DNA from 2 places in the Delftia sp. Lp-1 genome. Region 2 is predicted to be linked to the other one. Evidence: predicted binding sites of a transcription regulator. Region 2 holds the regulator's gene; the other holds the start of a gene.
What was found. Region 2 encodes FNR, which switches genes on or off when oxygen is low (the NO sensors DNR and NnrR bind a similar motif). Its sites were predicted from a motif close to TTGATNNNNATCAA; they were not measured.

Region 1 (15,088 bases), 2.6 Mb from region 2:
TTGTTGCGCTCCGCATTGCTGGGATCCTTGCCCACATCGGTTCCTGTGCAGTCAAAGCGGGAACCGGTCACTCCCCCCATGGCATCGCTGGTGAAATAATTGATGACCAAAGTGTCGGGCTTGCCATCTTCCGGCTTGTCACAGGTGCTGTCAGAAACCTTCAGTTTTGCGGAATCGCACCCGTAGATACCGGTCTGAAACGCCACAGGGGGCCATCCAGTGGCAGGGTTGGCCCAATCGATGGTTCTACGCTTGGTGGAAGCAATCGGTGGATAGGTGTCATACATCCCCACTTGTGTGATGTCGTACTGTTGCTCTGTGTCGTTCTTCAAGAGCACAGCCGGAATGGAGGGGGCCGGTGCCGGATAGAACCCGGCATTCATGATGGCACGCCCCAGCATCTGCATGGCAAACGCCCCCGTCTCGTTGCTTGCCGTGGTGCGATCCAGCACACGCTGGGAGTCACTCGAAGCGATATAGACATAGATCGCGGCTGCCATGATCATCAGGCTGATGGCCATTGCAACCAGCAACTCCACCAAGGTCAGACCGGCCTGGAATCTGCGTTGATATTTCATGGTGTCAGGGCACAAAGGAGAATCGGGAGCAGCGCACCCCTTCGGGCACCTTGGCCTCTTCGGGACAACACGTCTGCTGCGACATACCGGTTTGATCCGCATTGCATACCGGTGCCTTCTTGAGAGCGATGGCCACCGAGCCGTCGCTGGCGGTCGTCCTGTCCGTGAGTTCCTTGTCGAACCACATGAGGGTCAGAAGCACTCCATCGCGCTTGTTGCCCGACAGCATGGCGGAGCCCTGAGGCACCGAGTCACGGACCTTCTGGCGCCAAGTCTTCACATCGTAGTCTGCGCGCTCTGCCGTGTTACAGGTATTGGCCGCGCAGTCTTTGGTGGGAGTCAAAGATTCAGTCTGCTGTGTAGACCAGTCCGAGCCAATCACATACAGCGACTTCAAACTTTCAGTTCCGGGCTGCAGGAAGCTGGGTCCCGCAGAGTCGGCATTGACGCGGATTCTTTCCGACAAGTCGAAAACCAAGCCGGTCATGGATGCGCGGGCCATGGTGTTGATCCGGTATTTGGTGGTGGACGCCTGCAGCCCAGCCACACCCAGCAGGCCGATGGATAGCACCACCAACGCTACCATCATCTCGATCAAGGTCAGGCCCTTCGAGGACTTACGCTCAGCAATGGAAGAGGGCAACATGGTCATTTCTCAGAAGTTGCTGCATTTCTTGTCACTGGGAATCAGCCGGGACCGACCCTGCGCATCGATGCAGATATTGACCCCGTAGCTCTTGGTGTAGGTGTTCTGCTCATCTTTGTAGAGCAGGCTGAAGTTGGAGGAGCTGGGAAGTGACGGAGCGCCAGAGGCGTTGAACATCATTTTCCTGACCGGTGTGTCATCCGTGGAGTCCAGCAGAATCTCACCGCCGCTGGCCACTTTGGCAAAGATCAGGTCATTGCTAGCGGCAGGCGCGTCCCGGCTCGCGTCACAGGTGGTATTGAGGAAGGCAATCCAGCCGACCTGCCAGTTCTTGCCACCGACCGTGCAGGCAGGTGCTGCATCGGCTGCGGTGCCGCTCATGCAAAGCGTGACGCAGGTGTTCCTGCTCACGGCCTCATTCCTGGAGCGCAGGATGCCGCCGGAAAATTCGCTGGCCACGCCATTCATCCGGTTCTTCACGATGAACTCGCTGATCGACGGCGCGGCCAGTCCGGCCAGGATGGCTGCAATAGCCAGCGTTACCATAAGCTCCATCAAGGTGAAACCGCTGTGCCTGTGCCGCGCCGAAAACCAATGCTTGCATTTAGCCATACCGTATTGTTACGGTTCTCATCTGCTTACAAGTGACCGCTCGGCGGCGCCGACGTGCCGCCCATCGGGGCGACGGACGGGTCCGGCAGGCAGACCCTCCATTTGGGCTACGCAGGCCACGCACGGCACATGACAGAATCCTTGACGGATCCCACAGCAAACCCGGACAGCCCACCAACCGAAGCGCGCCATGCCCTTGCGATCTCCCTCCCTGAGTTGGCTTCGGCCCTGGCTTCTTTGCATTGCACTGGCAGGATGCGGTGGCCTGCCCCAAGGCGTGGACCGGCATGTCACCAAAGCATTGGATTCCCCGCAGAACACCCCCCTGGGCCAGTTGATCCAACAGCAGCGCTCCGAGGCGGGAAGCAAGCAGACCTCCGCCTTCACCCTCCTGTCCGGTGCCCAGGCGGCCTATGGCGCCCGGCTGGCACTGGTCGAGGGAGCGCAGCAGACGCTGGACCTGCAGTACTACGCCATCCATGCCGACGAGAGCACGCAGCGCCTGCTGCGCGGCGTGGTCGAGGCAGCCCGGCGTGGCGTGCGCGTGCGCGTGCTGCTGGACGATTTCCACAGCACGGGAGCGAATGCGCAGGTCATGCGCCTGGCCTTTGTGCCGGGTATCGAGATGCGCATGTTCAACCCCCTGGCGGGCGCGCGCAGCTCGGCGCTGGGCCGCGCTTATACCTTGCTGACCGACTTCCAGCGCGCCCAGCAGCGCATGCACAACAAGCTGTTCATCGCCGACAACGCCATGGGCGTGATCGGCGGGCGCAATCTGGGCGATGCGTATTTCGATGCGGACAGCGCCAGCAATTTCGTGGACCTCGACGTGCTGGCTGCGGGGCCCGTGGTCAACGACCTGTCGCGCAGCTTCGACAGCTACTGGAACAACCAGCGCGCCTATCCCGTCCAGTCGCTGATCAGCCTCAAGGAACTCAAGCAGTTGCGCGAGCGCTTTGCGGGCGATGATGACCAGACGCAGGAGGACGACCCCACACCTGCCGTTCCCGCAAAGGAGACAAAGGCAGATGACCAGACGGCTGAACAGCGCCGGATCATCTGGGACCAGCAGCCCATGGATTTGCGAAAGGCTCGCTGGACCTGGGCATCGGCCGCCGTGCTGGTGGATGAACCCGCCAAAATTCCGCTGGACAGGGATGACGGCCCAGGCCCCATCACAAGCGCTGGCACGGATGCGTCTGCACAGGCCAGCCCCGCGTCGAACAGCCCGCAGGCCAGGCCTGCCGGCACGCTGCCCATGGGCCAGCCGGCTGGCGCCCTGCGCCAGGCGGCGCGTCCGGTGCTGGAGGCCGATTCGGTGGTCGATGGCCTGCTGGCCCTGGTGCGCAAGACCCGGCGCGATCTACTGGTGGTCTCGCCCTACTTCGTGCCGGGCCCGGACATGATGGAGGCATTTCGTGGCGCACGGCAACGCGGAGTGCGCGTGCGCATCCTGACCAATTCGCTGGCCTCCAACGATGCACCTTTGGCCCATGCCGGCTATGCGCGCCACCGCAAGGCGCTGCTGGAGATGGGCGTTGAACTCTACGAAATGCGCAGCACAGCGGCCAGCGTCCGCTCTGCATTCGGCTCGGGCAGCACGGGTGGCGGCGGTCCTTCGGGTTCCACAGGCGCATCGCGTGCAATGCTGCACTCCAAGCTGCTGGTGGTGGACGGGCATCTGGTGGCAGTCGGCTCGATGAACCTGGATCTGCGCTCCCAGTTGCAGAACACCGAGATTGCCCTGCTCATCGCCAGCCGCGAGTTCGGCCGCCTGGCCACGCAAAGCATCGACGAGGGCCTGCAGGATGGCAGCTGGCGCGTCGAGCTCGACAAGGATGGCGAGCTGGTGTGGAGGGCTTCGGAAGACAGTGAGCGCGGTGACGAGCACAGCGAGCCCGATGCCAGCTGGGGCCTGCGCCTGATGCTCAAGCTCATTGGCCCGCTGGCGCCCGACCATCTGCTGTGACCGGCCGATCGCGCTAAAGCCCGGCCCATTCCTGGCGCAGCGCCAGCGCTTGCACCCACAGCGTGATATCGCGCTGGTCAGTCTGCGTGCGCACTTCCTGATAAGCCTGCTCGGCTTCGGGAAAGCGGCGGCGTAGCAGGTTCAGCCATTGCTTGAGGCGGCCTGCGCGCTGGCGCGGCTCCAGGTCCTCGCAGACCATGTCCCAGAAACGCTGGACCTGGGGCACAAGATCGCTCCAGAACACCTTTGCTGCAACATGTTCTGCTGGCATCTGCCCGCCTTCCACGGCAGCGCGAATGGCCAGCGCCAGGCCTGGGTCGGCAACGATTCCCCGGCCCAGCATCAGATCGCCGCAGCCCGATTGCTCGCGGCAGCGCAGCGCATCCTCCACCGTCCAGATCTCGCCATTGGCCACCACGGGCACGGTCACGGACTCGCGGATGCGCGGGATCATGTCCCAGTAGGCAGGCGGACGGTAGCCGTCGAGCTTGGTGCGGGCGTGGACGACGATTTCGCAGGCGCCACCGGCCTGCATGGCCTGGGCGCATTCGGTCATCAGTGTCGTGTCGTTGAAACCCAGGCGCATCTTGGCCGACACAGGCATGGCCGCCGGCACGGCAGCACGTACGGCACCCACCACGCGCGCGATCTGCTCCGGGTCCTGCAGCAGCGCAGCACCGCCGCCATGGCGGTTGACCACTTTGGCGGGGCAGCCGAAGTTCAGATCGATGCCTTCCGGACCCAGGCGCGCCAGATTGGCCGCATTGGCCGCCATGCTGTCCGGGTCCGAGCCCAGCAGCTGCGCACGCACAGGGACACCTGCCAGCGTCCGGCTGCCGTTGTTGAGCTCCGGCATGGTGCGCAGGAACACCTTGTCGGGCAGCACGGTCCCCGTGACGCGGATGAACTCCGAGACACAGCGGTCTGCGCCACCCACTCGCGTGAGCACATCGCGCAGCACGAAATCAAGCAAGCCCTCCATGGGCGCCAGCAACAGTCTCATCACCTATGTCGCGAGGCCTGCGCCCCGTCTTCCTGTTACAGATCAAACAATATTTCCGTGTCCGGCATCGGCCGCCAGCACCTGGGAATCAGCGCCCGCCCATGCGATGGCAGGCGATTGTGCGCTTGCCGCAGAACACCGGTCGGACCAGTTGTCATGGCTTCTTCACGCCACGGTCATTCATGTAACGTGCAATCGGGGCTTGTCGGACTCCCTGCCCCCACCATGCTGCTGCAAAAAACCGCCAAGGCCCTTGAAGAGCTGCAGCCCGGCCGCCGCAGCCTGCCGCTGCGCGAGCGCTCGGTGCTGCTGATGGCCGATGGCCGCACCGAGGAGCAGTTGCAGCAGGTCCTGGGTGCACAGGCCGGCGAACTGATCGAGCAACTGATCGCCAGCGGCCACCTGCAGCGCCTGGCTGGCCAAGCCGCCGAATCATCACCCCCCGCTCATGCTCCGACCCCCTCCATGGCACCGGCCGCTGCGAAGGAATCCAGCCCGCCCGGCCCCGCCGCCACGCTGAATCTTGCCGGCACACGCATGTACCTGTTCGATATGTGCGAGCGCATGTTTGCCAACCGCCATGAAGACAAGGCCCAGGTGCTGCGCCATCTGCTGCGCGAGGCGCGCGATCTTGAGGCACTGCAGGCCGCCGCCCTGCAGCTGCTGCAGACCGTGCAGGAACATGCGGGCGACGAGCGCGCCGATGCCCTGCGCGAGCGCCTGCGGCATCTGCTGCCCCAGGAGGCAGCGACGGCACAGGGCGCCTAGACGAATTGAAGGGTGGACGCGCGCGATCAGCGCGGCGCCAGGCGCCACAGCGAGGTGAGCTCGGCGGCGCGTGCCGCGTGCAGCGGATCGGTGGAGTCCGCAGCCTTTCCATGGCGCGGGCGGATGTCCTCGCGGCCCAGGACCTGCAGGCCTGCGGCATCGATCCAGCCCAGCAGTTCCTCGCGCGAGCGCAACTGCAGGTGCTCGGCCAGATCCGACAGGATCAGCCAGCCTTCGCCGCCCGGCAGCAGATGTGCAGCAAGGCCCTCGACAAAACCGCGCAGCATGCGGCTGCCTTCGTCATAGACGGCCTGCTCCAGCAAGGAGCTGGCCTTGCCCGGCAGCCACGGCGGATTGCAGACCACCAAGGCGGCCCGGCCTTCAGGGAACAGGTCCGCCTTGCGCAGGCTCACGCGCTGCGCCAGACCCAGCCGCTGCAGGTTGTCCTGCGCACAGGCCAGTGCCCGGTCGCTCAGGTCGGTGGCCACCACCTGCCGCACGCCACGGTGCAGCAAGAGAGCGGAAAGCACACCCGTGCCCGTGCCAATATCCCAGACGGCGGCATCGGCCTGCTGGGCTGCGGCGGGCAGGGGAGCCTGGGCCACCAGATCCAGGTACTCGCCGCGCACCGGGGAGAACACGCCGTAGTGCGGGTGAATGCTGAACTCGGGCATGCCCGGCACGGCCAGGGCCACGCCCTTCTTGCGCCACTCATGTGCGCCCAGGGCACCCAGCAGTTCACGCAGGGGAACGATCACGCTGTGCGCACCCTGGTCGGCGGGAATCTCGCCCCAGGCTTCGCGACAGGCTTCGCTCCAGTCCGGTGCGCGGCGCAGGGCACAGTGCCAGCGGGTATCGAGCTCGATCATCACGCTGGACAGGATGCGCGCACGCTGCGCCAGTGCCTGGCGGTGCAGGTGGAAGGCGTGGGGAAAGACCGGCTTGGCGTCTTCCTTGCCGGCGCGGCGATGGCGCGCCTTGGCGGAAGTCTCACGGGCGGGCTTGTCGAGGCGGCGGCCCAGGGCCGACAGCAACTGCCGGGCATTCTGGAAATCGCCGCGCCACAGCATGGCCTGGCCTTCGCAGGCCAGGCGGTAGGCGCTGTCGGCGGCCAGGCTGTCGTCAGCGATGACGATGCGGCGCGGTGCGGTCATGGTGCTGTCCGCGCGCCACAGGGCAACCTGTGTGGCCTCGTGCTCCTGCCACTGCAGCAGGGACCAGTTCTGGGAAGAGGACAAGGCCTGCTGCTCCGTGAGTGATGGGTGGATGGTTTGGCGAATCGATCAGTTCAGTGCGCGCTTGAGCCGCACTTCCTCGATCTTGAGAGCGCCGACCTGGGCCGTCTTGGCGGTGGACATTTCGCGCTTGAAGCCGGCGAGCTCATGGAAGCGCAGCGCGCGTTCATTGCGCAGCGGCACCCACGAGGTGACATTGGTGCAGCCTTCTTCGAGCAGGCCGTCGCGTGCGGCGTCCCACAGGGCCACGCCCACACCCTGATTCCAGTGCGTGGGAGCGGCATAGATGGCCCAAATTTCACCGGTGGTCTGACGCGACTTTTCATCGCGCGAGCGGTCGAAACCGACGAAGCCGACGATCTTGTCGCCGTCGATGGCAACCTGAACCTGGGGTTCGCAAAATTCGATGGCTTCGCGCCAATAGGCCTGGCGTTTTTCTACCGACGACATGCTCTTGAGCTGGTCATCGGGAACCAGACCGCGATAAGCCTCCATGGCGGAAGCAGTATGGATCTGGGCAATCGCTTTTGCATCGCGGAGAGTGGCTGGACGAACCTGGATACTAGACATGGAAAAACCGAAACGAAAACAGGTGAAAATAGAAGGGCGTGATTTTCACAGGAATCGCGCTTTTTGCGTGCGTTGCGGCTCTTAGCCATGCACGCAAGTACGGCTGTGCTCGTTTTCTTGCCCTCGGCATTGGGATGTGCTATGTGCTCTCCAAAAAAGAGCAGCTGGCGCACGCGACACAAGGCTTGGCAAGGAATCAGTTGACAATTTCTCACGATGCAGGCAAGCCCGGCAACGGCGAGAAATCACCCCCTCGCTCACAGCCAGCGGCGCATCAACTCCATGATGCGGTCGAACCTTGCGCCATAGGGCGGATACAGCATCGAAGCCCCCGACCAGCGCGACTGCACGAACACCGCCTTCTGATGGCTCAGCCGTGCAAAGCCCTGCTCCGAATGGTAGGCACCCCAGCCGCTGTCGCCCACGCCGCCGAAGGGCAGGTTCTCATGGGCGAAGTGCAGCAGGGTGTCGTTGACCGTCACCCCGCCGCTGATGGTGCGTGACAGCACGGCATCACGCACTTTCTCATCGCGGCCGAACCAGTACAGCGCCAGCGGCCTGGGCCCTGCATTGATGGCCGAGACCACGTCATCCAGCCTGTCGTAGCTGATCACGGGCAGGATGGGGCCGAAGATCTCCTCCTGCATGAGCTGCATCTGGCTGGTGGCATTGAAGACCAGGGCCGGCGCCATCTGGCGCTCCACGGCATCGCCCCAGGCCATGTCGGCGCTCTCCTGGCCGGCTCCGCCATCCTCCATCCACTCGACATGCGCCCCCATGCCCTGGGCCTGGCGCAGCATCTGCCGCAGGCGCGCCAGGTGGCGCTTGGTGAGGATGGCCGCATAGTCCGGATTGCCGGCAAAGCGCGGGAACAGCCGCCGCGCCGCGGTGCGAAAGGCCTCGGCAAACTCCGCCTCCTGCCCGCGCGGCAGCAGCACGTAGTCGGGGGCGATGCAGGTCTGGCCCGCATTGACGAGCTTGCCATGCGCGATCTTGAGCGCGGCCTCCTTCAGGTCGCAGTCGGTGGAGATGATGCAGGGCGACTTGCCACCGAGCTCCAGCGTCGTCGGCGTCAGGTGCGCCGCCGCCGCCTGCGCCACGCGCCGGCCCACGGCAGTCGAGCCGGTGAACAGCAGATGGTCGAAGTGCAGGCCCGAGAACTGCGTGGCAATGCTCACATCGCCTTCGATGACGGCGAATTCCTCGGGCGCGAAAAACTGCCCCACCAGCGCCGCCAGCTGGGCCGATGTGTGCGGCGTGAGTTCGCTGGGCTTGAGCATGACGCGGTTGCCCGCCGCCAGGGCCGTGATGGCCGGCCCCAGCGCCAGCTGCACCGGATAGTTCCACGGGGAAATCACCCCCACCACGCCCAGCGGCTGGCGCTCTATCCAGCCCCGGCCGGGCATGAGCATCAGCGGCGTTCGCACCCGCTGGCGCCCCGACCAGCGCGCCAGATGGCGCAGCATGTGCTTGAGCAGGTTGCGCAGCACGAACAGCTCCACCATCTCGGTCAGCCGTGGCGAGCGCATGCCGAAGTCGGCCTGTACGGCGGCGGCCAGCACGGGGCCGTGCTCGTCCAGCAGCTTTTGCATGCGCAGCAGGCGTTCGCGGCGTACCAGCAGGGGCACGTCCACCTGCGCCCGGCTGGCCTGGTACTGAAGGTCGAAGACGCGGTGGAGATCCAGCTGGGTCATAGGCTCAATGGTAAGAAGACACTTGCATGCGCCGCATTCCAAGGGTGCGTCGCGGCACATGTTGGCATGCAGCGGCAGGAAAAAAAAGGGAGCCTTGCACGGGCTCCCGAGGGTTTCAGACTATACGGGCCGCCACGCGCGGCCTGGGCACGAAGATGCGCAGGCCGCGTAAAGGCTGCAGCAAGACGCTTCAGGGCTCGCGCACTTCACGGGGCTGAACGTCGGTCACCTCGCCCGCACCCGGCAGTACGCCGGCACCGGCGCGGCGGCCACCGCCCTCAGCAGCGCCATAGGCGCGCTGCGGACGCTGTGCCATCCACTCGGAGCCAGAGCGGTACACGGTCTGCCAGCCCGCCCGCGGGCTCATGCGCATGGCCCAGGGCATCACCGGCTGGCCGGTGAGCCTGGCCCACAGCGCTCTCACGGCCCAGACCAGGGCCAGCAGCGCCGCGGCGGTCAGCAGGCTGACAAAGAAGACCAGGCCCACAAGCATCAGCAGGATGCGAACGGCCCAGCGGGTCAGGGTGGCGACAAAATCGTTCAAAGCAAAGCCTTTCTTGGCTGGCCCGGTGCGTCAGGCGGGGTCTGCCGCATCGAACCGGAATACGCCCGGCTCCTGTACCGGGTCCACATGTACCGCAATCGTGCTCTTGGGCGGGAAGCGCCCTTCGAGCAGCAGTTTCGACAGCGGATTCTCGATCCGCTGCTGTATCGCGCGCTTGAGCGGCCGGGCCCCGAAAACGGGATCGAAGCCCACCTTGGCCAGTTCGGCCAGTGCCTGGTCGGACACCTGCAGCGCAAGGTCCATTTTCTCCAAACGACGCTCCAGCAGCTTGAGCTGAATCCTTGCGATCGACTCGATATTCTTCGCGTCGAGCGCGTGGAAGACCACGGTTTCGTCGATGCGGTTGAGGAATTCGGGTCGGAAATGGTTCTTGAGTTCCCCCCAGACCGCATCTTTCACATCATCGTAATCCTCGCCGACCATGGCCTGGATCAGCAAAGAGCCTATGTTGCTCGTCATCACGATGACCGTGTTCTTGAAGTCCACGGTGCGGCCCTGGCCATCGGTCAGGCGACCATCGTCCAGCACCTGCAGCAGCACGTTGAAGACGTCGGGATGGGCCTTTTCCACCTCATCGAGCAGCAGCACGCTGTAGGGCTTGCGGCGCACGGCCTCGGTCAGGTAACCGCCTTCCTCGTAGCCCACGTAGCCAGGCGGCGCACCAATCAGGCGGGCCACGGAATGCTTTTCCATGAACTCGCTCATGTCGATGCGCACCAGATGGTCTTCGCTGTCGAACAGGAAGCCGGCCAGCGCCTTGCACAGCTCGGTCTTGCCCACGCCCGTGGGGCCCAGGAACAGGAAGGAGCCCGTGGGCCGGTTGGGATCGGACAGGCCCGAGCGCGAGCGGCGAATGGCATTGGCCACGGCCGAGATGGCCTCGTCCTGGCCGACGACGCGGTCATGCAGCCGGTCTTCCATACGCAGCAGCTTGTCCTTCTCGCCCTGCATCATCTTGGCCACGGGAATGCCCGTGGCACGGCTGACCACTTCGGCAATTTCCTCGGCGCCGACATGGGTGCGCAGCAGCCTGTGAGCGGGCGCGCCGCCCTGCCCCTGCTCGTTGGCCTGGGCTTCGTTGAGCTGCTTTTCCAGCGAGGGCAGCTTGCCGTATTGCAGCTCAGCCACCTTGTTGAAGTCGCCCTTGCGCTTGAGCTCCTCGATCTGGATGCGGATCTGGTCGATCTCCTTGCGGATCTGCTCGGAGCCCTGGGCGCTGGCCTTCTCGCTCTTCCAGACCTCTTCCAGGTCGGCGTACTCGCGCTCCAGGCTGCCGAGCTCCTCCTCGATCAGTTGCAGGCGCTTTTGCGAGGCCTCGTCCTTTTCCTTCTTCATGGCCTCGCGCTCGATCTTGAGCTGGATCATGCGGCGCTCGAGCTTGTCCATGACCTCGGGCTTGGAGTCGATCTCGATCTTGATCTTGGCCGCGGCCTCGTCGATCAGGTCGATGGCCTTGTCGGGCAGGAAGCGGTCGGTGATGTAGCGGTGGCTCAGCTCGGCCGCAGCCACGATGGCCGGGTCGGTGATGTCCACGCCATGGTGGGCCTCGTAGCGCACCTGCAGTCCGCGCAGGATGGCGATGGTGTCCTCCACGGAAGGCTCTTCGACCAGCACCTTCTGGAAGCGCCGCTCCAGCGCCGCATCCTTTTCGATGTACTTGCGGTATTCATCGAGCGTGGTCGCGCCGATGCAGTGCAGCTCGCCGCGCGCCAGGGCCGGCTTGAGCATGTTGCCCGCGTCCATGGCGCCGTCGGCCTTGCCGGCACCGACCATGGTGTGGATCTCGTCGATGAACAAGATGATGCGGCCCTCTTCCTGGGCCACTTCCTTGAGCACGGACTTCAGGCGTTCCTCGAAGTCGCCACGGTATTTGGCGCCGGCCAGCAGGCCCGCCATGTCCAGCGACAGCACGCGCTTGTTCTTGAGGCTTTCGGGCACCTCGCCGGCCACGATGCGCTGGGCCAAGCCCTCGACGATGGCGGTCTTGCCCACGCCGGGCTCGCCGATCAGCACGGGGTTGTTCTTGCTGCGGCGCTGCAGCACCTGGATGGAGCGGCGGATTTCGTCGTCGCGGCCGATCACCGGATCGAGCTTGCCGATGCGCGCGCGCTCGGTCAGGTCCATGGTGTATTTCTTGAGGGCCTCGCGCTGGCCTTCGCCTTCGGCGCTGTCCATGGTCTGGCCGCCGCGCACGGCGTTGATGGCCGACTCCAGGCTGGAGCGCGTCACGCCGCTTTCCTTGAGCAGTTGGCCTGCGCGCGTGGAAGAGCCGCTGCTGTCGGTCAGCGCCAGCAGGAACAGCTCGCTGGCAATGAACTGGTCGCCGCGCTTGAGGGCTTCCTTCTCGGTCGCCTGCAGCAGCCGGCCCAGCTCGGAGCCGACCTGCACCTGGTCCTGGTGCTGCACGCGCGGCAGATCGGCCAGGGCCTTCTCGGCCGCGGCCTGCAGCTGGCCCACGTTGGCGCCGGCGCGCTGCAAGAGCGAGCGCGGACCATCGTCCTGGCGCAGCAGCGCCACGAGCAGGTGCAGGGGTTCGATATTGGATTGGTCACCGCCCAGGGCCAGCGTTTGCGCGTCGGCCAGGGCTTCCTGGAACTTGGTTGTCAGTTTGTCGATTCGCATGGTGTTTCTTTTCGCTCCTGAAACAGGGTCATTGCGATTTATCTGATACCGGCAGGGCAAATTTCAAGCCATGCCCGGCCCGCAAGGACAGACGCTTGCGCCAGATCAAGGCCGGCGAGGCCGGCCATCCTTCTCAAGCATTGCGCTGAAAGATCGAGAACTGCGTAGGCGTAACACCCAAATGCGCCCGGAAGCTGCGCACCAGGTGGCTGGCGCTGGAAAAGCCGCAATCCAGCGCCAGCTCGGCCAGCGGCGGCACGTTGCGCGCAGACAGGGCACGCCGTGCCCGGGCCAGGCGCTGCTGCAGCACCCATTCGTGCACCGTGCAGCCCATGCTCTGGCGGAACATGCGTGCGAAATGGAATTCCGAGAGGCAGGCCTGTCTCGCCAGTGCCGGCAGCGACACGGCCTTGGAGTCATGCAGATGCGCCTCGACATGGGCCAGCACCCTCCGCCGCATGGCCGCAGAAAGCCCGCCCAGCGGCCGCTGCAGCGCCTGCAGCTGGCGCGGCGTGGCGGACTGCAGCACCAGCCGGTCCACCAGCTGCTGGCCAATGGCATCGGCCGCCAGTTGCTGCTGCGGGTCCTGCCAGTCCAGCTGCATCAGCGCACGGGCACCGGCGTGGAAGGCCTGATCATCCCCGTAGATCTGCGCACGCAAGGTGCGCGAGCGGGGCTCGGCATCCAGCATGCGGACCACGCGCCCCGCCCAGGCCAGGTCGGACACATACAGGTGCAGGAACTGCACGGGCGAGCGCACCAGCCAGTGCGATTCGTCCTCTGGCGTGAAGATGCAGATGCGCCCCGGCGCCCCCATGGCCTCGGGCCGCGCCTTGAGCTGCGAGCCCTCGCCCCCGGCCAGGTAGACCGACAGCGTGTGGTGACCAGGCTGGCAGTAGCGCACCTCGTCGTCCACATTGGCCCAGACGGCCAGCTCCACCCCCTCGCTCAGGCGCGCGCGCCGCTGCAGCCGGGCCTTGGAGCGTGACAGCACCTGGCACAGGTGGCTGGAGGGCAGCTCGGGCAGCGGCGTGGGCGTCATGGCAGCGATTGTGGTCCCGCAGCCATACCGACGCATGGCGCCAGGCCATCAAACCGCAGGAATCTGCCATGCCCGCCCAGCCTGCGGCGCCATCATCCCCGGCCATGACTGCCACCCTCTATGCCCTGGTCGTGCTGATCTGGGGTTCGACCTGGATCGCCCTGAAACTGCAGTTGGGCGCCGTGCCCGTGGAGCTGTCCATTGCCTACCGCTTTGCGCTGGCCGCCGTGCTGATGTTCGCCTGGCTGGCCTGGTCGCGGCAGCTGCGCGTGCCCCGCGGCCCGGCGCTGCCGCGCGTGCTGGCGCAGGGCCTGTGCCTGTTCAGCTTCAACTTCGTGTGCTTCATGCATGCCAGCGAGACGCTGGCCAGCGGCCTGGCCGCCGTGGTGTTCTCCAGCGCCAATCTCTGGAACGCGCTGCTGGCGCGCATCATCCACGGCCGCCGGCTGGCGCCCCATGTGCTGGCCGGCAGCCTCTTCGGCCTTGCGGGTCTGGTGGCGCTGTTCTGGCCCGAGCTGCGCGCAGGCCGGCATGCCAGCCTGCCTGGCCTGGGCTGGGCGGTGCTGGGCACGCTTTGCTTTTCCTGCGGGAACATGCTGTCTGCCTCGCTGCAGTCCATGGGCTGGCGGCCCGCACAGACCAATGCCTGGGGCATGCTCGCCGGCACGCTGCTGCTGACCGGCTATGCGCTGGTGGCGGGCCTGCCCTGGCGCTTCGATACCAGCTGGACCTATGTGGGCTCCTGGCTGTACCTGGCCATTCCAGGCTCGGTGATTGCGTTCACGGCCTACCTGACCCTGGTGGGTCGGCTGGGCCCGGAGAAGGCGGCCTATGCGACGGTGCTGTTCCCCATTGTTGCGCTCAGCATCTCGGCCCTGTTCGAGGGCTATGTCTGGACGCCGCTGGCCGTGGGCGGGCTGCTGCTGGTGATGTTCGGAAACCTGCTGGTGTTCCGCCCGCCGCAATGGTTGCGGGGCGCCACGCTCAAGGCCTGAAGGCCCGCCGCCTCACTGGCGCCAGCGCGCCAGCGCCTCTTCGTCGCTGACGCGCGCATCCACCCAGCGCGCACCCTCGGGCGTTTGCTCCTTCTTCCAGAAAGGCGCCAGCGACTTGAGGTAGTCCATGATGTATTCGCAGGCCTGGAAGGCCATGCCCCGGTGCGATGCGGTGACGGCCACGAGCACGATCTGGTCCATGGGCTGCAGCGGACCGATGCGGTGGATGACGCGCGCGCCATGGATGCCGAAGCGCTGGACCGCCTCGTCGATGATGGCCTCGATGGATTTCTCGGTCATGCCCGGGTAGTGCTCCAGCTCCATGCTGGCCACGGCGGCGCCCTCGTTGCGGTCACGCACCGTGCCGATGAAGCTGCAGACCGCGCCCACGCGCGCGTCGCCGCCGCGCAGGGCGGCGAGTTCGGCCGATACGTCGAAATCCTCGGTCTGGATGGATACACGGGCTGCTTGCATGCCCGCATTGTCGCAGGGCGGCGGCGCACCAGGGCGCACCAGGGACTGGCGAACGCGGTAGCATTGCCCTCCCCCGCCGCCGGCCTTTTGCTGCAGCGGGCCATGCATGGCCACACTCACGATCACCACCCCCGAATACACGCTCTACCCGTCGCCGCGCAACGAGCAGCGCGTGGTCTACGAGCATCAGCTGTTCGTGTCGCATCCCTACACCATCATCCATCTGCCCGACTACAACTTTCGCGGCAAGGCCACGCTGTTCGCAGCCCACCGCCTGGCCGACGGCAAGATGGGCCAGCTCGTGAGCTGCGAGCT
Region 2 (15,088 bases):
CGTTCGCCGCTCTTCCCCGACCTGCCGGGCATGAAGGAGTCCGGCGTGCCGGGCTTTGACTACACCTTCTGGTTCGGCCTGTTCGCACCGGCGGGCCTGCCCGAGGAGGTGGCCAAGAAGCTGTTCGATGCCAGCACCAAGGCACTGGAAGACCCCGATGTGAAGGCCAGGCTGGCCAAGCAGGGCAATCTGGCCGCGCCCTCGGCATCCCTTGAGGAATTCCGTGCCTGGGCCCTCAAGGAAGGTCAGGAGTCCAAGGCCCTGACCCAGCGTTCCGGCGCCGGATTGCAGTGAATATGAATGATCAAACCATGAATGAACAAGCCACGGGCCTGCCGCTGGAAGGCCTTACCGTCATCGACCTCACGCGCGTGCTGGCCGGCCCCATGTGCACGCAGATGCTGGCCGACCTGGGCGCGCGCGTGATCAAGGTGGAGCAGCCCGGCACGGGCGACGATGCGCGCGGCATCGGGCCGTTTGTGGACGGGGGCTCGGCCTATTTCCTCTCCGTCAACCGCAACAAGGAATCCATTGCGCTGGACCTCAAGCAGCCGCAGGACCGCGAGGTCTTCGAGCACCTGCTGCAAGGCGCCGATGTGCTGGTCGAGAACTTCCGCCCCGGCACCATGGACAAGCTCGGCTATGGCTGGGAGACCCTGCATGCGCGCCATCCCCGGCTGGTGATGACGTCGGTCTCTGGCTTCGGCCAGACAGGTCCCTACAGCGGCTTTCCTGCCTACGACATGGTGGTGCAGGCCATGAGCGGAATGATGAGCGTGACCGGTCACCCGGGCGCCGGGCCCTGCCGCGTGGGCGTGTCCATCGGCGACCTGGGCGCGGGGCTGTATGCCGTCATCGGCACGCAGGCTGCGCTCATGCGCCGCGCCCGCACGGGGCAGGGCGAACGTGTCGATGTCTCCATGCTCGACTGCCAGGTAGCCCTGCTGGAGAACCCCGTGGCGCGGCTCGGTGCGCTGGGCAGCGTGCCGGGGCCCATGGGTACGCGGCATCCGTCCATGGCCCCCTTCGATGTGTTCGCGGCGCAGGACGGCTGGTTCGTCATCGCCGTGGGCAGCGATGCGCTGTTCCGCAAGCTGTGCAGCCTGCTGCAATTGCCCGAACTGGCCGGGGACGCGCGCTTTGCCGGCAATGCCCTGCGCTGCGAGCACCAGGCCGAACTCAAGGCTGCGCTGGAGGCGCGCCTGCGGGACAGTCCCAGGGCGCATTGGCTGCGCCTGCTCACTGATAATGGCATCCCGGCGGGGGAGTACAACAGCGTGGCCGATGTCGTCGAGCACCCCCAGGTGCGCGAGCGCGGCATGCTGGCCCAGGTGCAGGCCCCCGGTGGCCAGACGCTGCGCGTGGCGGGCAACCCCTTGCTGGCCGCGTGCGATCAGCCCCTGGTGCGCAGGCAGCCGCCCGCGCTGGACGCGGACCGCGAGCGCATCCTGCGCGAGCTGTCCGTGGCGCAGCCTTCGCCCAACCATGAACGTGCCTGAGATTTCCCTGCTTCCCGCGGACTCTTCCTTCTTCTTCACAGCCATGACCAACCGCAATCTGTTCGCTGCCTTGCGCGCCGCCTTTCCCCAGGATCTGCAGAAGTGGGCCGTAGAGGCCATAGGCGCGGACGGCGCCAGCCTGTTCTACAGCTGGGCCGACCTGGACCGTGGCAGCGCGCGCATGGCCAACCTGCTGCAGTCGCTGCAACTGCCGCCCGCCAGCCGCATCGCCGTGCAGGTGGAAAAGTCGGTCGAGGCGCTGATGCTCTATCTGGCCACGCTGCGCAGCGGCCATGTCTTCCTGCCGCTGAACACGGCCTACCAGAGCGCCGAGATCGAATACTTCGTGGGCAATGCCGAGCCCGCCGTCGTGGTCTGCGCGCCAGGCAATTTCGGCTGGGTCTCCAAGATCGCCTTCACCTCGGGCGTGGCCCATGTCTACACCCTGGGCGACGACCGCAGCGGCACGCTGCTGGAACGCGCGGCCCACCATGGCGACGAGCATGAGGTGGTGGAGCGCGGCGAGGACGACCTGGCCGCCATCCTCTACACCAGCGGCACCACGGGCCGCAGCAAGGGGGCGATGCTCACGCACGGCAACATGCTGTCCAACGCCGAGACGCTCAAGGACTACTGGGGCTGGCAGGACGGCGACGTGCTCATCCACGCGCTGCCCATCTTCCATGTGCACGGCCTGTTCGTGGCCATCCACGGCGCGCTGATCAATGGCAGCCCCATGATCTGGCTGTCGAAGTTCGAGCCCGGCACGGTGATCTCGCGCATGCGCGACGCCACTGTCTTCATGGGCGTGCCCACGCTCTATGTGCGCATGCTGGCGGACGCGCGGCTCACGCGCGAGGCGGCGGCCCACATGCGGCTGTTCATCTCGGGCTCGGCACCCATGCTGGTGGAGACGCACCGCGACTGGCAGGAGCGCACCGGCCACGTCATCCTGGAGCGCTACGGCATGAGCGAGACCATCATGCTGACCTCCAATCCCTACCGCGCCGACGCGCACAACGGCGGCCAGTCCGAGCGCCGCGCCGGCACCGTGGGCTTTGCGCTGCCCGGCGTGGGTGTGCGCATCGTGGACGACGCAGGCGAGCAGGTGCCCGTGGGCGAGATCGGCAACATCCAGGTGCGTGGCCCCAATGTGTTCAAGGGCTACTGGCGCATGCCCGAGAAGACGGCCGAGGAGTTCACGGCCGATGGCTGGTTCCGCACGGGCGACGTGGGCAAGCTCGACGAGCGGGGCTATGTGAGCATCGTGGGCCGCAGCAAGGACCTGATCATCTCGGGCGGCTACAACGTCTATCCGGCCGAGATCGAAGGCTTCATCAACGAGCTGCCCGGCGTGGCCGAAAGCGCCCTGGTCGGCGTGCCGCACCCGGACTTCGGCGAAGTGGGCGTGGCCGTGGTCGTGCCGCGCCCCGGTGCCGCCCTGGAGCCCCAGGCGGTGGTCGATGCGCTCAAGGGCCAGCTGGCCAATTTCAAGATTCCCAAGCGCTGCTTCGTAGTGCAGGAGCTGCCGCGCAACACCATGGGCAAGGTGCAGAAGAACCTGCTGCGCGACGAACATAAGCAGCTGTTCGCCTGAGTTGGCGCCAGGGTGCGGATTGCGCCCTGGTCTGATTGAAAAAGCAAAAGGCATCGGCGCCGCCGATGCCTTTTTTTGTGTGGCGGCCGCCGAGGCTGCCGCTACCCTTCAACGCAGGACGAGCACGGGGATATGGGTGTGCGTGAGCACATGCTGCGTCTCGCTGCCCAGCAGCAGGCGCTGCAGGCCCTTGCGGCCGTGCGAGGCCATGACGATGAGATCGCAGTCGCGGCGCTTGGCCACGTCGATCACGCTTTCGGCGACCAGGTCGGACTTGACGATCTCGGTGGTCACGTTGACCTTCAGAGCCTGTCCCTTGGCATGGATGGCATCCAGCACGGTCTGCGCGTTGGAAGTCCACTGGCCTTCGATGCGCTCGATCTGCTTGAGGTCCACGGTCTCGCCGCCCTCGAAGTAGCTGCGCGGATAGTGTTGCACCACCTGGACGACGACGACGCTGGCGCCGCACAGCGCGGCAAGGCCCAGCCCGCTGTCCACGGCCTTGTCGGAAAGCTCGGAACCGTCGGTGGCGATCAGGATGCGGTTGTACATGCGTGCTCCTTTCGTGTGTGCTGATGGGTGGGATGAAGTCAGCATAGACCCAACCATGAGTTAACGGTTGATTAATGTCAATACGCTTATCATGCGGCCCGATTACGCTAAGAACCATGCCCCACACCACGATAGCCCCATCCAGCGAGGCGGCAGTGGCGGCGCTTGATTCAGGCCCCTCGCACTCGCAGCAGGCCACCGCCCGGCTGCTGGATGATCCGCAGGAGTGGAGTTCGTTCGGACGGCCCGCAGGCCCCGCAACTCCCGCCGACCCTTCCAAGGAACCTACCGACTTTCCCGCCTGGGATTCGCACGTCGTTCTGGAAGGCATGCACTGTGCCGCATGCGCCCTGACCATCGAGGATGCGCTGCGTGCCGTGCCCGGAGTGGAGAAGGCCGAAGTCAGTGCTGCCACGCGCCGCGCCCGTGTCACCTGGCGCCACGCGCAGGTGCTTCCCTCCGAGTGGATGGAGGCCGTGCGGCGCGCCGGCTACCAGGCGCTTCCCGCACGCGATGCCTTTGCGCGCGAGCGCCGCCAGGCCGAGAGCCGCCGTGCGCTGTGGCGCTGGCTGGTGGCCGGCTTTTGCATGATGCAGGTCATGATGTATGCGTGGCCCGCCTACGTGGCCCGCCCCGGCGACCTGTCGCAGGAGATGGAGGCGCTGCTGCGCTGGGCCTCCTGGGTCATCTCGCTGCCCGTGGTGCTGTTTTGCTGCGGCCCCTTCTTCTCCAGCGCGCTGCGCGACATACGCCAGCGCCGTGTGAGCATGGACCTGCCCGTGGCCCTGGGCATGCTGATCACCTTCGTGATCAGTTCGCTGGGCACCTTCGATCCTTCGGGCCCCTTCGGCGAGGAAGTCTTCTACGACTCGCTGACCATGTTCGTCTTCTTCCTGCTGTCCGGCCGCTGGCTGGAGCTGCGCCTGCGCGACCGCACGGCCGGCGCGCTGGAGGCGGTGATGAACCGCCTGCCCGATGCCGTGCTGCGCGAGAACGCAGCCGGCCATTTCGAGCGCGTGGCCACGCGCCGCCTGCGGGCGGGCGACCGGGTGCGCGTGCTCAGTGGCGAGGCCTTCCCGGCCGACGGCACCATCGTGCGCGGCCGCACCCATGCCGACGAGGCCCTGCTCACCGGCGAGTCCACGCCCGTGCTGCGTGCCGAGGGCGATACCGTCACGGCCGGCAGCTACAACCTGGATGCCGTGGTCGATGTGCGCGTGGATGGCGTGGGCGCCGATACGCGCTTCGCCCAGATCGTGGGCCTGATGGAAAGCGCCTCGCTGCAAAAGCCGCGCCTGGCCCAGCTGGCCGACAAGGTGGCGCGGCCCTTTCTCGTCGTGGTGCTGCTGGCTGCACTGGGCGCCGCCATCTGGTGGTGGCCCACCGATCCCGGCAAGGCCATGATGGTGGCGGTGGCCGTGCTCATCGTGACCTGCCCCTGCGCGCTGTCGCTGGCCACGCCCGTGGCCATGCTCACTGCCGCCGGCACGCTGGCGCGCAGCGGCGTGCTGGTGCGCAACCTGCAGGGCCTGGAGGCGCTGGCCGCCGTGGACACCCTGGTGTTCGACAAGACCGGCACGCTCACGCGCGATGGCCTGGCCCTGTCGTCCTTCGAGCCTGCTGCGGGCGAAGACGCCGACGAAGTGCTGGCACTGGCGGCGCTGCTGGCGCGCCAGTCCATCCACCCGGCCTCGCGCGCCATTGCGCAGGCTGGCGCCGATGCCGCCACCGACTGGAAGCTGGACACCATGCAGGAAATGGCTGGCCTGGGCCTGGACGCCTGGGTGCAGCGCCCCGGCGCGCGCCGCCATCTGCGGCTGGGCTCGGCCCTGCACGCAGGCCTGGCCGGGGAGCAGCCCGTGCAGGGTGTGCTGCTGGCCGAGGAGACCTCGCAGGGCTGGCACACGCTGGCCCGCTTCGTCCTCAGCGAGGACGTGCGGCCCGAGGCCGCCGCCGTGGTGCAGGCGCTGCACCGGCATGGCGTACAGGTGATGCTGCTGTCCGGCGACCGCGAGGACGCGGCCCGCGCCATGGCGGCGCGCGTGGGCATCACCCAGGCCGAAGGCGGCTGCAGCCCGCAGGACAAGCTGGAGCGCCTGCAGCAGGCGCAGGCTGCCGGCCACCACGTGGCCATGGTGGGCGACGGCCTCAACGACGGCCCAGTTTTAGCTGGAGCGCATGTCTCTTTTGCTTTTGGTAGAGCAGTGCCCCTGGCACAATCGCGCGCAGATTTCGTTGTTCTGGGTGACAGCCTGGAACTGGTACTCCAGGCATGCCTGTTGTCGCGCCGCACGCTGCAGGTGGTGCGCCAGAACATGGCCTGGGCAGCCGCTTACAACGCGGTGTCGATTCCGCTGGCCCTGGCGGGCTTCATGCCTGCCTGGGTGGCCGGCCTGGGAATGGCACTGAGTTCGCTGCTGGTGGTGATGAATGCCGCGCGCCTTGCGCGCAGCCTGCCACTGGCTGCAACGAAACACACGGGCACGCCTGCTGCGCCCGCAGCGTCCGTCGCGATAAAGACGGGCTCCACCGCAACGGTGGGGAGGTTCTGATGGAAATACACCCCCTGAGCGGCTGCGCCGCTTCCCCCTCTCTCGCTTCGCGGGAGGGGAACGACACCTTCGCCGCGAGGCGGCTCTTGCTCGGTGTCACTGAGCTGGATCGCGCCCGTTCTGGGGGCAAGGCGTGGCGCGTCAGCGCCACGGGGAACTGACCATGGATATTTTGTATTTGCTGATCCCGCTGTCGGTGGTGCTGGTGCTGGCCATCCTTGCGGCCCTGTGGTGGGCCGTGTATCGCGGGCAGTTCGAGAGTGTGGAGCAAGAGGGTGAGCGCATTCTTCGGGACGATTGACGTGGGTCAACACGCCCGGGAGCGAAGAACGTAACACTTTGATAGCAATCTAAGGGGTGCACGATGGATAGTTCAAATAAAAACGCTGTCTATTACGACGATTCCGTCGTAAGGCAGTTCTCTATCATGGCCGTCGTCTGGGGGGTGGTAGGCATGGCTGTCGGGGTGTTGATCGCCTCGCAGCTGGCCTGGCCGGAACTCAACTTCGGCATTCCATGGCTGAGCTACGGACGCCTGCGTCCGCTGCACACGAACGCCGTGATCTTTGCCTTTGGCGGATCGGCGCTGTTCGCAACCAGCTACTACGTGGTGCAGCGCACCTGCCAGACGCGGCTGTTCATGCCCAAGCTGGCCAGCCTGACGTTCTGGGGCTGGCAGATCGTCATTCTCGCCGCCGCCATCAGCCTGCCGCTGGGCTACACCCAGGGCAAGGAGTACGCCGAACTGGAGTGGCCGATCGACCTGCTGATCGCCGTGACCTGGGTCTCGTATGCCATCGTGTTCTTCGGAACCATCGGCATCCGCAAGGTCCGTCACATCTACGTGGCCAACTGGTTCTTCGGCGCCTTCATCATCGCCGTGGCACTGCTGCACATCGTCAACAGCGCGGCCATTCCCGCCGGCTGGATGAAGAGCTACTCGGCCTACGCCGGCGTGCAGGACGCGATGGTGCAGTGGTGGTACGGCCATAACGCCGTGGGCTTCTTCCTGACCGCAGGCTTCCTGGGCATGATGTATTACTTCATCCCCAAGCAGGCTGGCCGTCCGGTCTACAGCTACCGCCTGTCCATCGTCCACTTCTGGGCGCTGATCTTCACCTACATGTGGGCGGGTCCTCACCACCTGCACTACACCGCGCTGCCCGACTGGACGCAGTCCGTGGGCATGGTGTTCTCGCTGATCCTGCTGGCTCCCAGCTGGGGCGGCATGATCAACGGCGTGATGACGCTGTCGGGCGCATGGCACAAGCTGCGCGACGACCCCATCCTGCGCTTCCTGATCGTGTCGCTGTCGTTCTACGGCATGTCCACGTTCGAAGGTCCGATGATGTCCATCAAGACCGTCAACGCGCTGTCGCACTACACGGACTGGACCGTGGGCCACGTTCACTCGGGCGCCCTCGGCTGGGTGGGCCTGATCACCATGGGCTCGCTGTACTACCTGATCCCGCGCCTGTTCGGCAAGACCAAGATGCACTCGGTGGGCGCCATCGAACTGCACTTCTGGATGGCCACCATCGGCATCGTGCTGTACATCGCCGCGATGTGGATCGCCGGTGTGATGCAGGGCCTGATGTGGCGCGCCGTCAATCCCGATGGCACGCTGACCTACACCTTCGTCGAAAGCGTCAAGGCCAGCTATCCGTTCTACGTGATCCGCGTGGCCGGTGGCCTGCTGTACCTGGGCGGCATGCTGGTCATGCTGTGGAACACCTGGAAGACCGCGATCTCGGGCCGTTCGGTGAAGGTGGCCGTGCCTGCCGTCGTGGCCCACGCCTGAGCGTCTAGGAGCATTACTCATGTCCGATCACAACAATAGCGCTCCCAAGAGCTTTTCCCACGAGAAGGTGGAAACCAACAATTTCCTGCTGATCGTTCTGACCCTGCTGGTGGTCGCCGTCGGCGGCATGGTGGAAATCGTTCCGCTGTTCTTCCAGAAGTCGACCACGGAAGCGGTGGCGGGCCTCAAGCCCTACACGCCGCTGCAGCTGATGGGCCGCGACGTCTATCTGCGCGAGGGCTGCTACAACTGCCACTCGCAGATGATCCGCCCCTTCCGCGCCGAGACCATGCGCTACGGCCACTACTCAGTGGCTGGCGAGTTCGTCTATGACCACCCCTTCCAGTGGGGTTCCAAGCGCACGGGTCCCGACCTGCACCGCGTGGGCGGCAAGTACAGCGACGAATGGCATCGCATCCACCTGAACAACCCGCGCGACGTGGTTCCCGAGTCCAACATGCCTGCCTACACCTGGCTGGAAAAGAACAAGGTGGATGACACCGTGGTCGCCCAGCACATGAGCGCGCTGCGCAAGGTGGGCGTGCCCTACAGCGACGAGGAAATCAGCGGCGCTGCCGAGCAGGTCAAGGGCAAGACGGAAATGGACGCCGTCATCGCCTACCTGCAGGTCCTGGGCCGTTCGGTCAAGTAAAGGAGAGCGACATGGACATCACCACCATGCGCATCGTGGCCACGCTGGCCTCGCTGGCCTGCTTCATCGGCATCTGGTGGTGGGCGTTCGCCCGCCGCAACCAGGCCCGTTTCGACGAGGCCGCCCAGCTGCCGTTCGAGCAAGACTGAGTCCCTCCACCAGAACGAGAACTTCCCATGAGCGATTTCGTAAACAACTTCTGGTCGATCTATGTCACGGCGATCACGCTGGGCGGCATCATCGGCTGCCTGCTGCTGCTGTATCTCACCGCACGCAAGAAGGTGGTCCCATCGGCCGACAACACCACGGGCCACGTCTGGGACGAGGACCTGCGCGAGCTGAACAACCCCATGCCCAAGTGGTGGATGTGGCTGTTCATCATCACCTCGGTGTTCGGCTTCGCCTACCTGGCGGCCTATCCGGGCCTGGGCTCGTTCGCGGGCAAGCTGGGATGGACGCAGCTGGGCGCCTATGAAAACGAGATGGCCAAGGCCCGCGCGGACCTGGAGCCGCTGTACGCCAAGTTCACGAGCATGAGCACCGAAGACATGGCCAAGGATCCCCAGGCCATGGCCATCGGCGAGCGCCTGTTCATGAACAACTGCGCACAGTGCCACGGCTCGGATGCACGCGGCGGCAAGAGCTTCCCCAACCTGACCGATGGCGACTGGCTGCATGGCGGCACGCCCGAGAAGATCAGGGAAACCATCACGGGCGGCCGCATCGGCATCATGCCGCCCATGGCCGCTGCCGTCGGCACGCCCGACGATGTGCGCAACCTCTCGCACTATGTGCTGAGCCTGTCGGGCAGCCCGCACGATTCGCTCAAGGCCTCGCTGGGCAAGTCCAAGTTCACGGCCTGCGCTGCCTGCCACGGCATGGACGGCAAGGGCAACCAGGCCCTGGGCGCGCCCAACCTGACCGATGACATCTGGCTGCACGGCTGGGGCGAGGCCGCCATCACGGCCATGATCAACAACGGCAAGCACAACGAGATGCCTGCCCAGAAGGACAAGCTGACCGAGGCGCAGATCGCGGTGCTTGCTTCCTATGTCTGGGGCATGTCGCACAAAGACGGCGCAGTCCGTCAGTAAGCACAGGGGCGGCGCTGCGGCGCCGCCTTTTTGCGTTTTGAGTTTTCAGATATTTCAAAAAAACAAAGGAACCCACCATGAAGCCCGAGAGCGGGGATGACACCGGGAAGCCTCCCCGCAAAGTCATTCCGATCACGCCGGCCACGCCTGATCCGGGCGAGCTGGTGTCGATGTTCGAGTCGGAAAAGAAGGTCTACCCGCGCTCCATCAGCGGTGTCTTCGCACGCTGGCGATGGGCCCTGGTGTTTCTCACCCAACTGGTTTTCTACGGCCTGCCCTGGCTGGAGTGGGGCCAGCGCCAGATGGTGCTGTTCGACCTCGGAACGCGGCGCTTCTATCTCTTCGGGCTGGTGCTGTACCCGCAGGACTTCATCTACCTGGCGGGCCTGCTGATCATCTCGGCGCTGGCATTGTTCCTGTTCACGGCCGTGGCCGGGCGCCTGTGGTGCGGCTTCTCGTGCCCGCAGACGGTCTACACCGAGATCTTCATGTGGGTGGAGCGCAAGGTCGAAGGCGACCGCAGCGCGCGCATGCGGCTGGACAAGAACGGCTGGACCTTCGAGAAGGCCTGGAAGAAGTCGCTCAAGCAGTTGCTGTGGATCGCCATTGCGCTGTGGACCGGCTTCACCTTCGTGGGCTACTTCGTGCCCATCCGCGAGCTGGGCGGCGAGCTGCTGGCGCTGCAGGGCAGCTGGCAGATGTTCTGGGTGCTGTTCTACGGCTTTGCCACCTATGGCAACGCGGGCTACATGCGCGAGCAGGTCTGCAAGTACATGTGCCCCTATGCGCGCTTTCAGAGCGCCATGTTCGACCGGGACACCATGATCGTCAGCTACGACACGGGCCGGGGCGAGCCGCGTGCGCCGCGCACCAAGAAGGTGGACTACAAGGCCCAGGGCCTGGGCGACTGCATCGACTGCAAGATGTGCGTGCAGGTCTGCCCCGTGGGCATCGACATCCGCAACGGTTTGCAATACGAATGCATTGGCTGCGGCCTGTGCATAGACGCCTGCAATTCCATCATGGACAAGATGGAGTACCCGCGCGGCCTGATCCGCCTGACCACGCAGAACGCCATGGCCGGCCTGTGGCGGCGTGCCCAGGTGCTGCGCCGCATCTTCCGTCCGCGCGTGCTGATCTACTCGGCCGTGCTGATCGGCTTGAGCGTGGCCATGATCGTGAGCCTGGCGCTGCGCCAGTCGGTCAAGGTGGACGTGATCCGCGACCGCGCCTCGCTGTCGCGCATCGTGGCGGGCGGCAAGCTGGAGAATGTCTACCGCCTGCAGATCATGAATGCCACCGAGCAGGCCCAGCGCTACCGCATCAGCACCCATGGCCTGGACGGGCTGGAGCTGGCGTCCGAGCAGGAAGTCGAGGTCGGCCCGGCCGAGACGCGCGGCATTGCGGCGCGCCTGCAGATTCCCTACGGTTCGGCCGAGCCGGGCTCGCACACCGTATTCTTCGATATCGATGCCGTGCATTCGGGCGCGGGACGCGCGTCCGAAAAGGCCGTCTTCCTGGTGCCCCGGTGATGTTCCTGGCAGGCGCGGCACGGTCCGCGCCTGCCGCCTGAAAGAAAGAGGTTTCCCATGTCTTCCAGTCCCGCAGTGTCCGCGCCCGCGCAGGCTCCATCGCACCCCGACGCCGGCAAGCCCTGGTGGAAGTTCGGCCATGTCTGGCTGGTGGTGGCCGGCCCGGCGGCCGTGGTGGTCGCTGCCGTGATCACGGCCATCATCGCCATCAATGGCGCCGATCCCGTGATCGACCCCGACTACTACCGCAACGGCATCACGATCAACGAGCGTGCCGATGGCGTGCGCGAAGTGCCCAAGAGCATGGCGCCCGCCGTCACCGGCCGCAACCATGCGGCCACGCCCGCGCACGATCACCCCACGGACCGCTGATCGCCGTGCACCCCTGCAAGAGGCCGCAGTCGCGGCCTTTTTGCATGGCGGATCGCATCTCCGGCATGCGCGACGGGTGAGGGTTTCCTACAGGCGTGCAGGGCGCTGCGGGGCTTGGCGCCATGCGTTGGCGCGGCGCACAATGAAGGCGACCCCTCGACAGCACAAGGAGATCGCTGATGTTGGCCCAACGCTGGATGTGGATTGCCTGGCCTGCCTTTCTGGCAGCCGCCGTGATGGAGATGCTGGTTTTTGCCTTTGTGGATCCGCTGGAGCTGCATTGGCTCGGCGACCTGGGCTGGTCGCGCCAGGGCATCTACACGCTGGCCTTCTTCGCCTTCTGGGGCGTGACCATGCTCTCCAGCCTGATGACCACCATGCTGGGCCGCTCGGCCCGCGATCTCAATGACGGCGTGGTCTCCGAGCCCGACCCGGACCTGGCCATGCAGGGGCTGGGGCGGGACTGAGCGAGAGCCCGCCGCAATGAACAAGGCCCGCTGTCGCGGGCCTTGTTCATTGGCGGATGAATGCTTGCCGCCCTTGCAGCCTCACTGGCACTGCTGGCTGTTGACGATGCGCTTGAGCGCCTCCGTGTCCAGGATGCGCAGATGGCGCTGGCGCACCTCGATGATGTTGTCGTCCGCGAACTTGGAGAAGGTGCGGCTCACCGTCTCCAGCTTCAGGCCCAGGTAGCTGCCGATTTCCTCGCGCGTCATGCGCAGCACCAGTTCGGACTTGGAAAAGCCCCGCGCATGCAGGCGCTGCACCAGGTTGAGCACGAAGGCGGCCAGGCGCTCTTCGGCGCGCATGCTGCCCAGCAGCAGCATCACGCCGTGCTCGCGCACGATCTCGCGGCTCATGACCTTGTGCACATGGTTTTGCAGGGCCGTGACCTCGCGCGACAGGTCTTCCAGCTTGTCGAAGGGCATGACGCAGACTTCGGCGTCTTCCAGCGCGACGGCATCGCAGGTGTGGTGGTCGTTGACGATGCCGTCCAGGCCGATGATCTCGCCGGCCATCTGAAAGCCTGTGACCTGGTCGCGTCCGTCCTCGGTGGCCACGCAGGTCTTGAAGAAGCCGGTGCGGATGGCGTACAGCGAGGTGAATGTCTCGCCGTTGCGAAACAGCAGGCCTCCGCGCTTGACCTTGCGGCGCGTGGCCACGATGTCGTCGATGCGCTGCATCTGCTCGGCATCCAGGCCCATGGGCATGCACAGTTCGCGCAGGTTGCAGTTGGAGCAGGAGGCTTTGATGGTCTGAAGGTTCATGGAGTGATAAACATCAGCGGCACACAGCGTGCCGGCGGTGACCTCGTGGATTGCGATGAGTTGGATCAAATTGTCGCAGCAGTCCCTCAAACAACTCTTGATATGAGTCAAGGACATGACCGATGTGCTGCGGCACAGTCGAGGTATTAGAGGAAAAAACCCATGACCGCTGTCACCCCAGAGCTGCTGCGTCGCTTTGACGTACCGGGGCCCCGATACACCTCGTTCCCTACCGCCGACCGCTTTGTCGAGGCCTTTGGTGCAGAGGACTATATCCTGGCGCTGCAACAACGCAAATCGAGTACCGCAGCGCGTGCCATGCCTTTGTCGCTGTATGTGCACGTGCCCTTTTGCGAGTCGCTTTGCTACTACTGCGCCTGCAACAAGATCGTGACGCGCCACCACGATCGCGCCGCCGTCTACCTGGACTACCTGGCGCGCGAGATGGCCTTGCATACGGCCCATTGCGGCAAGGGCCAGACCGTCAGCCAACTGCACCTGGGCGGCGGCACGCCCACCTTCTTCTCCGACGACGAGCTGCGCACGCTGATGGGCCTGTTGCGCGAGCATTTCAAGCTGGAGCCGGGTGGCGAGTACTCCATCGAGGTCGATCCGCGCACCGTCAGCGTTGAGCGCCTGGCCGTGCTCAAGGAGCTGGGCTTCAACCGCCTGAGCTTCGGCGTGCAGGACTTCGACGAGCAGGTGCAGATCGCCGTGCACCGCGTGCAGCCGGCCGAGCAGGTGTTCGAGCTGGTGGCGGCCGCGCGGCAGCTGGGCTTTGCCTCCATCAACGTGGACCTGATCTACGGCCTGCCCAAGCAGACGCCCGAATCCTTCGAGCGCACGCTGGCCCAGGTCAACGCGCTGCGGCCCGACCGCATCGCGCTCTATGCCTATGCCCACCTGCCCGAGCGCTTCAAGCCGCAGCGGCGCATTGCGGCCGAGGATCTGCCCCAGGGGGCCGACAAGCTGGCCATGCTGTCGCGTTCCATCGCCGCGTTCATGGACGGTGGCTATGTCTACGTGGGCATGGACCACTTCGCCCTGCCCGAGGACTCGCTGGCCGTGGCCAAGCGCCAGGGCCGGCTGCACCGCAACTTCCAGGGCTACAGCACCCAGCCCGACTGCGACCTGATCGCGCTGGGCGTGTCGGCCATCGGCAAGGTGGGCGCCAGCTACAGCCAGAACGCCAAGACGCTGGAGGAGTACTACGACGCCATCGACGCCAGCCACCTGCCCGTGGTGCGGGGCCTGGCGCTGTCGCGCGACGACCTGGTGCGCCGCGCCGTCATCATGGCCATCATGTGCCAGGGCGCCGTGCTGTTCGAGCCCATGGAGCAGGCCTGGCTGCTGGGCTTTCGCGAGTACTTCGCGCCCGAGATGGCGGCCCTGGAGGACCTGCAGGCCAAGGGTCTGGTGCAGATCAGCGACGAGGGCTTCCAGGTCACGCCCATGGGCTGGTACTTCGTGCGCGGCGTGGCCATGCTGTTTGACCGATATCTGCAGGCGGACAAGAACCGGGCGCGGTTTTCGAGGATCATCTAGGCCCCATGCTGTTGTCGCTGCTCTGGACCGCTTTGATCATGGGGCTCGTCGGCGGGCCCCATTGCCTTGCCATGTGCGCTGCGCCCTGCGGCGTGGTCACGGGCGGGGCGGGGCAGGGCGGCGGCTCGCAGGTGGTGGCCGTGCATGGATTGCAAAGCCGGCTGTGGCTGCGCACGGCGCTGTTCCACGGCGGCCGTCTGGCCGGCTATGCCAGCCTGGGCGCTGCCTCGGCCCTGGCCATGGAGAGCCTGTCCTGGCTCACCAGCCAGACCACGGCGCTGCAGCCGTTCTGGACACTGACCCATGTCGCCGTGATGGCCTGGGGCCTGGCCATGATGGTGCAGGCCCGCCAGCCCGCCTGGCTGGAGTCAGCCGGCCGCGCCGCCTGGCGGCGCGTGCAGCCCTGGGTGTCGGCGCCGGGCGGCACGCTGGCGGCAGGCTATGCCTGGGCGCTCATGCCTTGCGGACTGCTGTATTCGGCCGTGCTGGTCGCCGCGCTCAGCGGCGGCCCGTTGCAGGGCGCGCTGGCCATGGCGGCCTTTGGCGTGGGCAGCGGCCTGTGGCTGGTGGCCGGCCCCTGGCTGTGGCGGCTGGGCCGGCAGCGCCTGAACGGTCTGCGCGCCG

Region 1: the regulator FNR is predicted to act here: its motif matches at 12,358-12,371, upstream of clpB (ATP-dependent chaperone ClpB).

What each region holds. Positions count from the first base shown of each region.
Region 1 is NZ_JAJALJ010000001.1:952,953-968,040, reverse strand. Features, by position in the region: gene LGR64_RS04255 (PilW family protein) at 1-578, opposite strand, end outside; gene pilV (type IV pilus modification protein PilV) at 583-1,224, opposite strand; gene LGR64_RS04245 (GspH/FimT family pseudopilin) at 1,234-1,836, opposite strand; gene LGR64_RS04240 (phospholipase D family protein) at 2,027-3,805, shown strand; gene LGR64_RS04235 (tRNA dihydrouridine synthase) at 3,819-4,808, opposite strand; gene LGR64_RS04230 (hypothetical protein) at 5,034-5,576, shown strand; gene LGR64_RS04225 (N5-glutamine methyltransferase family protein) at 5,603-6,814, opposite strand; gene LGR64_RS04220 (GNAT family N-acetyltransferase) at 6,860-7,381, opposite strand; gene LGR64_RS04215 (coniferyl aldehyde dehydrogenase) at 7,639-9,135, opposite strand; gene LGR64_RS04210 (hypothetical protein) at 9,266-9,619, opposite strand; gene clpB (ATP-dependent chaperone ClpB) at 9,650-12,262, opposite strand; gene LGR64_RS04200 (AraC family transcriptional regulator) at 12,396-13,304, opposite strand; gene LGR64_RS04195 (DMT family transporter) at 13,409-14,299, shown strand; gene LGR64_RS04190 (molybdenum cofactor biosynthesis protein MoaE) at 14,312-14,773, opposite strand; gene LGR64_RS04185 (hypothetical protein) at 14,880-15,088, shown strand, end outside.
Region 2 is NZ_JAJALJ010000001.1:3,527,154-3,542,241, reverse strand. Features, by position in the region: gene LGR64_RS15965 (Bug family tripartite tricarboxylate transporter substrate binding protein) at 1-294, shown strand, start outside; gene LGR64_RS15960 (CaiB/BaiF CoA transferase family protein) at 312-1,499, shown strand; gene LGR64_RS15955 (malonate--CoA ligase) at 1,543-3,096, shown strand; gene LGR64_RS15950 (universal stress protein) at 3,205-3,648, opposite strand; gene LGR64_RS15945 (heavy metal translocating P-type ATPase) at 3,765-6,200, shown strand; gene ccoS (cbb3-type cytochrome oxidase assembly protein CcoS) at 6,364-6,501, shown strand; gene ccoN (cytochrome-c oxidase, cbb3-type subunit I) at 6,565-8,001, shown strand; gene ccoO (cytochrome-c oxidase, cbb3-type subunit II) at 8,021-8,653, shown strand; gene LGR64_RS15925 (cbb3-type cytochrome oxidase subunit 3) at 8,665-8,802, shown strand; gene ccoP (cytochrome-c oxidase, cbb3-type subunit III) at 8,830-9,747, shown strand; gene ccoG (cytochrome c oxidase accessory protein CcoG) at 9,825-11,279, shown strand; gene LGR64_RS15910 (FixH family protein) at 11,337-11,651, shown strand; gene LGR64_RS15905 (hypothetical protein) at 11,831-12,118, shown strand; gene fnr (fumarate/nitrate reduction transcriptional regulator Fnr) at 12,200-12,919, opposite strand; gene hemN (oxygen-independent coproporphyrinogen III oxidase) at 13,082-14,464, shown strand; gene LGR64_RS15890 (sulfite exporter TauE/SafE family protein) at 14,470-15,088, shown strand, end outside.